DNA from 3 places in the Amycolatopsis sp. NPDC034160 genome. Region 3 is predicted to be linked to each of the others. Evidence: predicted binding sites of a transcription regulator. Region 3 holds the regulator's gene; each other region holds the start of a gene.
What was found. The regulator HspR, encoded in region 3, represses chaperone genes until heat shock. The targets are predictions, from matches to a motif close to ANNTTGAGTNNNNNNNACTCAANNT.
Positions count from the first base shown of each region.

Region 1 (3,260 bases), on a different contig from region 3:
GCGTCGCCCTCCCCCGCTCCCGCCGCCGAGCAGGCGCTCGCCGGAACGCCGTGCGGTGAGATCACCGGATTCCAGGGCGCGAAGAACAAGGTCGTCGCCCGTGGGAAAACCGATTGTGCCGAAGCGACACAGGTGCTCACGGACTACTTCGGCAAGTTGACGCCCGCCGAAGCCAACTCGCCGCAGGGGCCCGGACCGGTGGTGATCGGCGCGTGGACCTGCGGGAGCGGGCCGAACGATCCGGTGACGAACTGCTCCACCGAGGACGAGCGGCAGATCGAAGCGACCCGATCCTGAGCCTCGGACGGCCCGCCTGTCCACAAGGGACGATCCGCGTGAAGGCCTCCTTCCCTACCTTGAGAGTAGGGAAGGAGGCCTTCACGGACTCGTCGCCTTTGACCGGCCGTCCCGCCGTCGGTTCTCGCGCCGGTAGGCCACGCCGACCACCACGACGATGGTCAGCATGAAGAGCCCGACCGCGCCGCCCGCCGAAACGCTCCAGATCAGCGGCGATCTCGACTGGTAAGCGAACCCGTCCCCGACGAAGATCGTGTCACCTTCGGCGGTCTTGCCGCCCAGCACCCGGCCACCGCCGATGCGGCCATCGGCGAACCGCCATTTCCCCTTGCAGTAGGGAGTCTGACCGTTCACCGCGGATCCCTCCGAGGTGCACCCCGAGATTTCGATGACCGCGACGTCTTGGCCGGTGCTCAAGGCGCGCACGTCGTCGCCGACGAACCACCAGACGGCGCCGAACAGGACGAAGAACGGGAGACTGCCCAGCAACACTCGCGGCAGAATCCAGGCTTTCCTCGGCACAGCCTTCCTTTCTCCGCTACAGCGTCAGCCACTGTTCGTGGTCGCGCTCCCCGACGAGAAGGTAGCCAGGCCGGTAGCCGGGCGGGACCACGAAACAGATCAACCCCTTGGTGCCGTCGAAAGCGCCCGGAGCGCCCGCGCAGCCTTCGACGCGCCGCGGCTCGCCGTGCGCGTCGGCGGACAGCTTCAGCGGGGTGTCGCCCAGCCCGGTCGCCTCGATCCGAAGCGTGAGGACCCGGAAATCGCTCAGCCAGGCCGGAGCCCCTTCCGGAGGATCCGGCAGGATTCCGGTCACGCGCAGAGACAGGTCCCCGGCCGCGAGGGTCCCCCCTCGCGCGACCGGCGGTGGATCCCCGACGTCATGCCCGTACCTCCACATCTCCAGGTCTGGTCGTCCCGTCGGGTCATACCCCGTCTTGCCGAAGCCGATCGGCGTCAGCACGACGAACGCGGCCAAGGCGACACCGGCCAGGAACGACGGGATCGCCCGGAACCTCCCCAGCGGTGACGACAGCGGCCGGCGTACCTGCCACCCGACCACGACGCCGAACACCAGGAGCAGGCCGCCCAGTGACATCGCGACGGTCTTCTCCCAGGCGTGCTGGACATCCACCTCGGCGGTCACGCCGCGCACGGACAGCACCCGGCCCGTCAGCGAGGAAAGCCGGGCGACCACGGGCTCCCCGCGGCGGAATTCCCCGCCTACCGGCAGTTCGATCACGCGACGGCCTTCGGTGATCGCCCGGACCTCGTAGGTGGTGCGCGGACCGTGCTCGGCTTCGGTGATCGTGGAGTCCGACTCGCTGACCACCGCGCGCACGGCGTGGGTTCCACCCAGCTCCTCCGCGGCCCACCGGCCGACGAAGGCCGCGAGGAACCCCAGCACGACTCCGAGGACGACCAAGCCCGCCACGGCCCAGTTTCGCTCGCTGTTCCGGGACTGTTCCTGGAATACCACCGATCACCCCCGCACGGTCGCTCCAGGGTAAGCACGTCCGGAGCGGGCCGACACAGGATTTATGCCGACAAGATCTTCTTCCTCGTCCCCTTGTCACACGGAGTAAGAGTCGTCTAGACTCAAACTATGTTCACCAGGGACGAAGCCGTAACGGAGATCGAGAACGCGGCCGAAGCGGCGGCTCTGTTCGACACCGACCCGCGGCTCGCTCACCGCCACTACCGCGCGCTGGCGGCCGCGCTGCACCCCGACCGGAATCCCGGCGACTCATGCGCCCACAAGGCGGCCGCGACCCTCAATCGCCTTTACGACGACTGGAAACGCGGCCGCGGCCAGACGGTCACCACGGCGACGTCGGCCTACGCCCTCACTCGCCCGCACGCGGTGGGCAGTGTCGCGACGACGTACCGCACCACCGGCCCTCATCTGGTCAAACTCGTCCGCAACCCGGCGCTGAATCCGCTGATCCACGCCGAGTGGGCGGCGTTGCGCACACTCGACGCCTTCACCGAACGTCACCGGTGGCTGCGCCCCTACTACCCGCGGCTGCTCGACACCTCGGGCCCGGTGGCACGGGGCGAGCGGGCGTTCAGCGTCCTCGAGCCACTCATCGACGGGTTCATCACCCTCGCCGACGTCGGGAAGGCCTTCCCGGACGGCCTCGACGGCCGCGACTACGCCTGGATGCACCGGCGGCTGCTGCGCGCGGTGGCGGGAGCGCACCGCGCGGGCGTCGTCCATGGCCATCTGACCGCGGACAACGTGCTGGTCCATCCCGAACGGCACGGCATCGTCCTGATCGGCTGGTCCTTCGCCGTCGAAGACGGTGCGCTCCCGCTGGCGGCGGACAACTCGGTCGACTGTCCACCCGAAGTCCACAAAGGACTGCCGATGACCGCGGCCACCGACGTGCACATGCTCCACAAGCTGATGCTTTCCCTGCTGGCGCCCGGAGAAACCCGCCAACGCGAGTTCGCCACATGGTGCACCCAAGAAACGCCGGGGCAACGGCCCGACGCCGTCGATCTGCTCGACGAATACGACGACCTGATCGGCGAGCTGTACGGCCCCCGCACCTTCCGCCCCTTCATCATCCCCGAGACAGGAGCCTGACCATGGGACACGGACACTGGGACGACAACGCCTACGCCGCCGCGAAAACCTTCCGCGCGGCCAAGGGCGAGGACGATTTCGGCTACACCGCCGATCTCCGCTCCAAGCCCGCGAAAGAGTGGAAGGTCGCGCCCGCGCTCGATCCGCTGAACGCCGTCCGGGAATGCCGGGATTCGGCCGACCACGCCGATTCGACGCCGATCGCGGTGCTGTTCGACGTCACCGGCTCGATGCGCCGGGTACCGCGGGTCATGCAGGGCAAGCTCGGCAAACTGCACGGCTTGCTGAAGCGCCGCGGTTATCTGGCCGATCCGCAGGTCCTGTTCGGCGCGATCGGCGACGCGGACAGCGATCGGGTGCCGTTGCAGGT
Region 1 is NZ_JBVISU010000006.1:41,080-44,339, reverse strand. Features, by position in the region: gene ACZ54P_RS15255 (hypothetical protein) at 1-297, shown strand, start outside; gene ACZ54P_RS15250 (hypothetical protein) at 379-819, opposite strand; gene ACZ54P_RS15245 (hypothetical protein) at 836-1,732, opposite strand; gene ACZ54P_RS15240 (adenylate cyclase) at 1,904-2,890, shown strand; gene ACZ54P_RS15235 (hypothetical protein) at 2,893-3,260, shown strand, end outside.
Region 1: a site for HspR is predicted at 1,879-1,903, ahead of ACZ54P_RS15240 (adenylate cyclase). Genes of this name have one in related genera too.

Region 2 (3,260 bases), on a different contig from region 3:
GCTTCTCGCGTGTACTCGGCGGCGATGCGGCTGAAGGCGTCGTCGGTCAGCTTGACGTCTTCCTTGCCGAGGCCGGCGCGGTCCAGCTCGCGGGGGAGCAGGTGGTCGCGGGCGATGGTGACCTTCTCGTGCTCGGTGTAGCCGTCGAGGGTGACCAGCTCCATCCGGTCCAGCAGCGGACCGGGGATGGTTTCGAGCGCGTTCGCCGTGGCGAGGAACACGACGTCGGACAGGTCGAGTTCGACCTCCAGGTAGTGGTCGCGGAACGTGTGGTTCTGTTCCGGGTCCAGCACCTCCAGCAGCGCCGCCGTCGGGTCGCCGCGGTAGTCGGCGCCGACCTTGTCGATCTCGTCGAGCAGCACGACCGGGTTCATCGAACCCGCTTCCTTGATGGCGCGGACGATCCGGCCGGGCAGCGCGCCGACGTAGGTGCGGCGGTGCCCGCGGATCTCGGCCTCGTCGCGGATGCCGCCGAGCGCGACCCGGACGAACTTACGGCCCATCGCCTTCGCCACGGACTCGCCGAGCGAGGTCTTGCCGACCCCGGGAGGACCGGCGAGCGCGAGCACGGCACCCGAACGGCGTCCGCCGACCGGCCCGAGACCGGACTCCGCGCGACGCTTGCGCACGGCCAGGTACTCGATGATGCGTTCCTTCACGTCGTCGAGACCGGCGTGATCGGCGTCGAGGATGTCGCGCGCGGCGGCGATGTCGTGGACGTCGGTGGTGCGCTCGTTCCACGGCAGTTCGAGGACGGTGTCCAGCCATGTGCGGATCCAGCCGCCCTCGGGGGACTGCTCCGACGTCCGCTCCAGTTTGTCCACTTCGGACAGTGCGGCTTTCTTGACCGCGTCCGGCAGTTCGGCGGCTTCGACGCGGGCGCGGTAGTCGTCGTCGTTGGCGGTGCCGTCGAGTTCGCCCAGCTCTTTGCGGATCGCTTCGAGCTGACGGCGCAGCAGGAACTCCTTCTGCTGCTTCTCCATGCCCTCCTGGACGTCCTTGCGGATGGTGTCGGTGACCTCGAGTTCGGCCAACTGCTCGCGGCTCCATTCGAGGGCCTTTTCGAGCCGTGTCGAAACATCGAGCGTGGAGAGCAGTTCGAGCTTCTGGTCGGTGTTCAGGTACGAAGAGTTGCCCGCGAGGTCGGCGAGCGCGGACGGGTCCTCGACCTCCTGGACGGCGTCGATCATCTGCCAGCCGCCGCGCTGCTGGAGGATCGCGAGGACGACGCTCTTGTACTCGGACGCGAGCTTCGCGGAGTTGTCGTCGGTGGTCTCGGCGGCGACTTCGGCGTGGACCCAGCGGGCGGCGCCGGGACCGTCGGCGATGCGGCCGACGGTGGCGCGGCGGGTGCCGCGCAGCAGCACCGCGGTCTTGCCGCCGGGCACGCGGCCGATGCGCTCGACGGTCGCGATGGTGCCGAGTCCGGCGTACTCGCCGTGGACGCGGGGGACGATCAGCACCTCGGCCTTGGCGGCGGCGCTGGAGCGGATCCCCGGGAAGGAAGCCTGGGCAGGCGTGTTGGCCTGGGCGGACTCCACCGCGGCCCGCGTCTCCGTGTCGGTGAGGTCGAGCGGGACGATCATGCCCGGCAGCACGACGTCGTCATCGAGCGGGAGGACGGGCAGGAGGCGGTTGTCGGTCATCTGTGCACTCCTCGGTTAGTTGAGTCTGCCTAGCTCAACTCTCCGATCGACCCGTTTGTTTCCTCCTCACGTTCGCCGTCAGCGATCACCCACCCCTCGGACCTCTGCGCCCCAACGCGTCACGGTTAGCCTGCTAAAGGCGACGCGACGGGGTCAGAGGTCCGACCTCTTCTTGTGCGCCGCGTCCAGCAGCCCGCCTCGGGGCCGGGACGCGGGATTCGGCCCCCTCCGCCTCCCGGCCGCCGCACTGCTGGCCGCAACTCACCCACCCCTCGGACCTCTGCGCCCCAATGCGTCACGGTTAGCCCGCTAAAGGCGACGCGACGGGGTCAGAGGTCGGACGTAAGCGGGTGGGTGGCGACCCCGCACCAAGCGAACGGCCGGGCACCTTCCTCGTCCCGCCGCAGCTCCCGCACCGGCCGCCAGTCGGGCAGGTGCACGATGCCAGGCTCCAGCAGCGGCCAGTCCCCGAAGAGCGGCTTGATCTCTTCGCGGTCCCGCATCCATACGGGGTTGCTCGTCTTGCGGTACTGCTCCACCATCCATCGCAGGCCGTCGGCGTCCTCGCCGGTCTGGCCCCCGAAGCTCATGTGGGACAGCCCCAGCCAGCTGCCCGGCGCCAGCGCGTTCCGGTAGGTCGCGACCAGCGCGGGCGGATCGTCGTGCGGCCCGGCGAAATGCAGTACGGCCATCATCATCACGCACACCGGCTGGTCGAAATCGATCAGCCGCCGCGTCTCCGGATGCCCCAGTACGTCCTTCGGCCGCCGCATGTCCGCGTGGACGATTCCGGCCCAGTCCGTCGCCTCGTGTCGTTCGAGGATCAATTCCGCGTGCGCCACCGCCACCGGCTCGTAGTCGACGTACACGACCTTCGCCGTATCGTCCGGTTCCAGTTCCTCCTGGACGATCTCGTGCACGTTCCCGGCGGTCGGGACACCGGACCCCAGATCGATGAACTGCCGGATCCCCGCGTTCAGCGCGGCGCGCACGACCCGATTCATGAACTCGCGGTTGTGCCGCGCCCCCGGTTTGACCCACCGCCACTGCCGTTCCAGCGCGCGGGCGAACTCACGGTCGACCGCCCAGTTGTGGGTGCCGCCGAGGAACCAGTCGTAGATCCTCGCCGCGGACGGCTTTTCGGTGTCGACCCCGGTCGGCGCCACCGGCGCCACGTCGTCATCGCTGCTCATGACCAACCCCCTGATCCTCGAAGATCAGCGTATCTGGATCAGTACACGGCGGGCCGACGCTGCCAGTAGGTCCAGAGCGGCCGATAGCCCTGTGCGTACCAGAACGGCGTCGAGCGCGGATTGGCCAGCGCGTGGTGCAGCAGCACCGCTTCGGTCCCGCATTCGTCGAACACCTGGTGCGCGTGCGCGGCGAGCGCGGACCCCACCCCGCTCGATCGCGCCGGCTCGGCCACCGCCAGCGACGACAGATAGCCGACCCGGTCCGCCGCGACCCGGTCGCCGATCCACGAAGTCTCGTCGGGGAACTGCACCCGCACCATGCCCAGCGGACGCCCGTACAGCTCCGCGATCCACAACGTCGGGTTTTCCCGGCCCAGCTGTTTCGACAGATCCGCTGTGATCGCTTCCTTCGCGCCTTCGC
Region 2 is NZ_JBVISU010000002.1:290,151-293,410, forward strand. Features, by position in the region: gene lon (endopeptidase La) at 1-1,646, opposite strand, end outside; gene ACZ54P_RS06260 (SAM-dependent methyltransferase) at 1,976-2,839, opposite strand; gene ACZ54P_RS06265 (GNAT family N-acetyltransferase) at 2,878-3,260, opposite strand, start outside.
Region 2: a site for HspR is predicted at 1,663-1,687, ahead of lon (endopeptidase La). Genes of this name have one in related genera too.

Region 3 (3,260 bases):
CTCGGTCGGCAACAGCGTGACCTTCAACTGGAAGTTCACCGCCTACCACCGGACCACGAACTACGAGTACTACATCGGCGGCACCAAGATCGCCGACATCAGCGGCAACAACTCCGCGCCGAAGGACCCGACGTCGCACACGGTGAACCTGAGCGGTTTCAGCGGCCGCCAAAAGGTCCTCGCCATCTGGAACATCGCGGACACCCCGATGGCCTTCTACAGCTGCATCGACCTGCAGATCGGCGGCGGAAACCCGCCGACAACGAGCAACCCGCCGACCACCAGCAACCCGCCGACCACGTCGAATCCCCCGACCAGCACCACCACCCCGCCCGCTGGTGGCACCTGGGCGACCGGGACGGCCTACTCGGTCGGCACCACGGTGACCTACGGCGGCGCGACCTACCGCTGCCAGCTGGCGCATACGGCGATCCAAGGCTGGGAACCGCCGAACACCCCGGCATTGTGGAGCCGGCAGTGAAGTTCGGCCTGATACTCGTCGCCGGTCTCGTGGCCCTCGCGGGCTGCGGGACCGGTGATGGCTCACCCACCACCGCCGGCGCCCCGATCTCCCCGGTTCCCCAGTCGGCGACGGGCGCCCCGGCGTCCGCGGAGTACAACGACGCCGACGTGATGTTTCTGCAAATGATGATCGCCCACAACAACCAGGGCGTGGAGATCGTCAAGCTGGTGCACACCAAACAGGGGCAGCAACAGCCACTAAAGGATCTCTCGTCCGCCATCGAGGCGACGCAGCAGAGCGAGAGCTCCGACATGCGGAACTGGCTGAAGTCCTGGGGCAAACCCGAGACGGGCTCGATGGACCCGCACGCGCACCACCATCACGGTGGCGACGGGCTCACCGACAAGGGTCTGCTCGAAGCACTGTCCAAAAAGGATGGCGGGGAGTTCACCCTCGACTTCGTGGACATCCTCGTCGCGCACCAGCACAACGGGGTCGCCCTCGCGAGGACCGAACTGAAGGACGGCAAGAACCCGGAGTCGAAGGCCTTGGCCCAGCGGATCATGGACTCGCGCACCGGCGAGGTCCAGCAGCTGCGCGCCCTGGTCCCCGGCCAGTAGAACGCATTTAGTCCTCTAAATGCACCGGTCGCAGCCAAGCACCGGAAGGCGTTCCCGCATTTAGAGGACTAAATGCGTTTTTTGGGCTTCCAGATCACCAAGGCCGTCTGCTGCCGCATGGGCACGAGGTCCTTGCGGTAGGAGGCGTGCACGGCCGCGGCCGTCTGTTCGGCGGCGACGTACGCGGCCGTGAGCTCCTCGGTCAGTTCGGCGATCCGGCTCCGCAACGCGTCGACCTGGTTCTCCAGCTCGATGATCCGCTTGATGCCCGCGAGGTTGACACCGTCCTCTTGGGACAGTCGCTGCACTTCGCGCAGCAACGCGATGTCCCGCATGGAGTAACGGCGTCCACCGCCGGACGTCCGGCCCGGAGACACGAGACCCTGCCGGTCGTAGGACCGGAGGGTCTGCGCGTGCATACCGGAAAGCTGCGCCGCCACCGAGATGACGAACACCGGCGTGTCTTCGTCCGCACCGTGCGGCAGCCCGCCGAACATCATGCTCACCTGCCTTCGAGAAGTTCGGTGATCTCCGGTCGCGGATCGTGGTCGGCCATGGCTTCCGCGTAGGCTTCCAGTGCCTCACGGGCCTTGTCGTCCAATTTGGACGGAATGGCCGCCTGCAGGGTGACCAGCAGATCGCCTTGCGAGCCGTCCCGTTTCGCGATTCCCTTGCCGCGTACGCGAAGCACACGGCCGCTCGCCGTGCCCTGCGGCACCTTCAGCGAGACCTTGCCCTCGAGGGTCGGCACGGTGATCGTGCCGCCGAGGGCCAGTTCCGCGAAGGACACCGGCACGGTGATCGTCAGGTCGAGGTTCTGCCGCCCGAACACCGGATGCGGTGCGACGTGCACGCGGACGTACAGGTCACCCGCATGCGCGCCACCCTTGCCCGGTTCACCCTGGCCGGCGAGCCGGATCCGCTGGTCGTCGGCGACGCCCGGCGGAATCCGCACGGTCAGCGTGCGGGTGCGGGTGCTGACGCCCTCGCCCGCGCATTCCGGGCAGGGGTCGTCGATGATCGTGCCGCGGCCACGGCAGTCGCGGCACGGCTCGGAGAACGCGAACGCGCCCTGGCTGCGGCTGACCAGCCCGCTGCCCAGACAGGTCGAACACGTCCTCGGGGAAGTCCCCGGTTTCGCGCCGTTCCCGCCGCAGGTGGAGCAGGTCGCCGGGCTCGACAACCGGAGCGGCAGGGTCGCGCCCTTGACCGCCTCGGTGAAGTCGATCCGGACGTCGGTCTCCACGTCCGAACCGCGCTGCGGCCGGTTCGCCGTGGCACCGGCGGCACCGCGGCGGCCGAAGAGACCACCGAGGATGTCGCCGAGCCCACCGAAGCCACCCTGCTGCTGCTGGCCCGCCTGGCCGAAGATGTCGCCGACGTCGAACCCGCCGGCACCGCCGCCGCCGGGGAAGCCGAAGCCACCGGGACCGCCGGAGCCGAAGAGACGCCGGGCCTCGTCGTACTCCTTGCGCTTGGACGTATCGGAAAGCACGCCGTAGGCCTCGGAGACCGCCTTGAACTTCTTCTCCGCCTCCGCGTTGCCCGCGTTGGCGTCGGGGTGGTTCTCCTTGGCCAGCTTGCGATAGGCCTTCTTGATCTCGTCCGGGGTGGCGTCGGAGGAGACGCCCAACTCACGGTAGAAGTCCTTACCGATCCATTCCCGTGCACTCACCGAACGTCTCCTCCTTTCACGCCGTTTCGCCGATCAGCGATTGTTTTCATCGAAGAGCTCGCCGTCGAGCGGCAGCTCGCCGCCGACGGGCGGATCCACCGGGGTGGCCTGCGCCTCTGGTGCGGACGCGGCCGCGGGTGCGGCACCCGGTTCGTGATCGGTGACCCCGACCAGCGCCGCGCGCAGCACACGCTCGCCGAAGCGGTAACCGCGGCGCATGACCGTGGTGACCGTCGGGCCGGCGACGTCCGGGGACGTGCTGTGCTGGACGGCCTCGTGCACGCTCGGGTCGAAGGCTTCGCCCTCGGCGCCGAACGGCTCGAGTCCCGACCGCTGCAGGCTGGCGACCAGCTTCTCGCCGACCGCCTTGAAAGCGCCCGTCAGATCGCCGTGCTGCTCCGCGCGCTCGAGGTCGTCGAGCAGCGGGAGCAGGTCGCCGACGACCGACGCCTTCGCGCCGGCGACGACCTGCTCGCGGTCACGGTCGACGCGCTTGCGGTAG
Region 3 is NZ_JBVISU010000001.1:575,493-578,752, reverse strand. Features, by position in the region: gene ACZ54P_RS02810 (lytic polysaccharide monooxygenase) at 1-481, shown strand, start outside; gene ACZ54P_RS02805 (DUF305 domain-containing protein) at 478-1,083, shown strand; gene ACZ54P_RS02800 (heat shock protein transcriptional repressor HspR) at 1,152-1,580, opposite strand; gene dnaJ (molecular chaperone DnaJ) at 1,586-2,758, opposite strand; gene grpE (nucleotide exchange factor GrpE) at 2,792-3,260, opposite strand, start outside.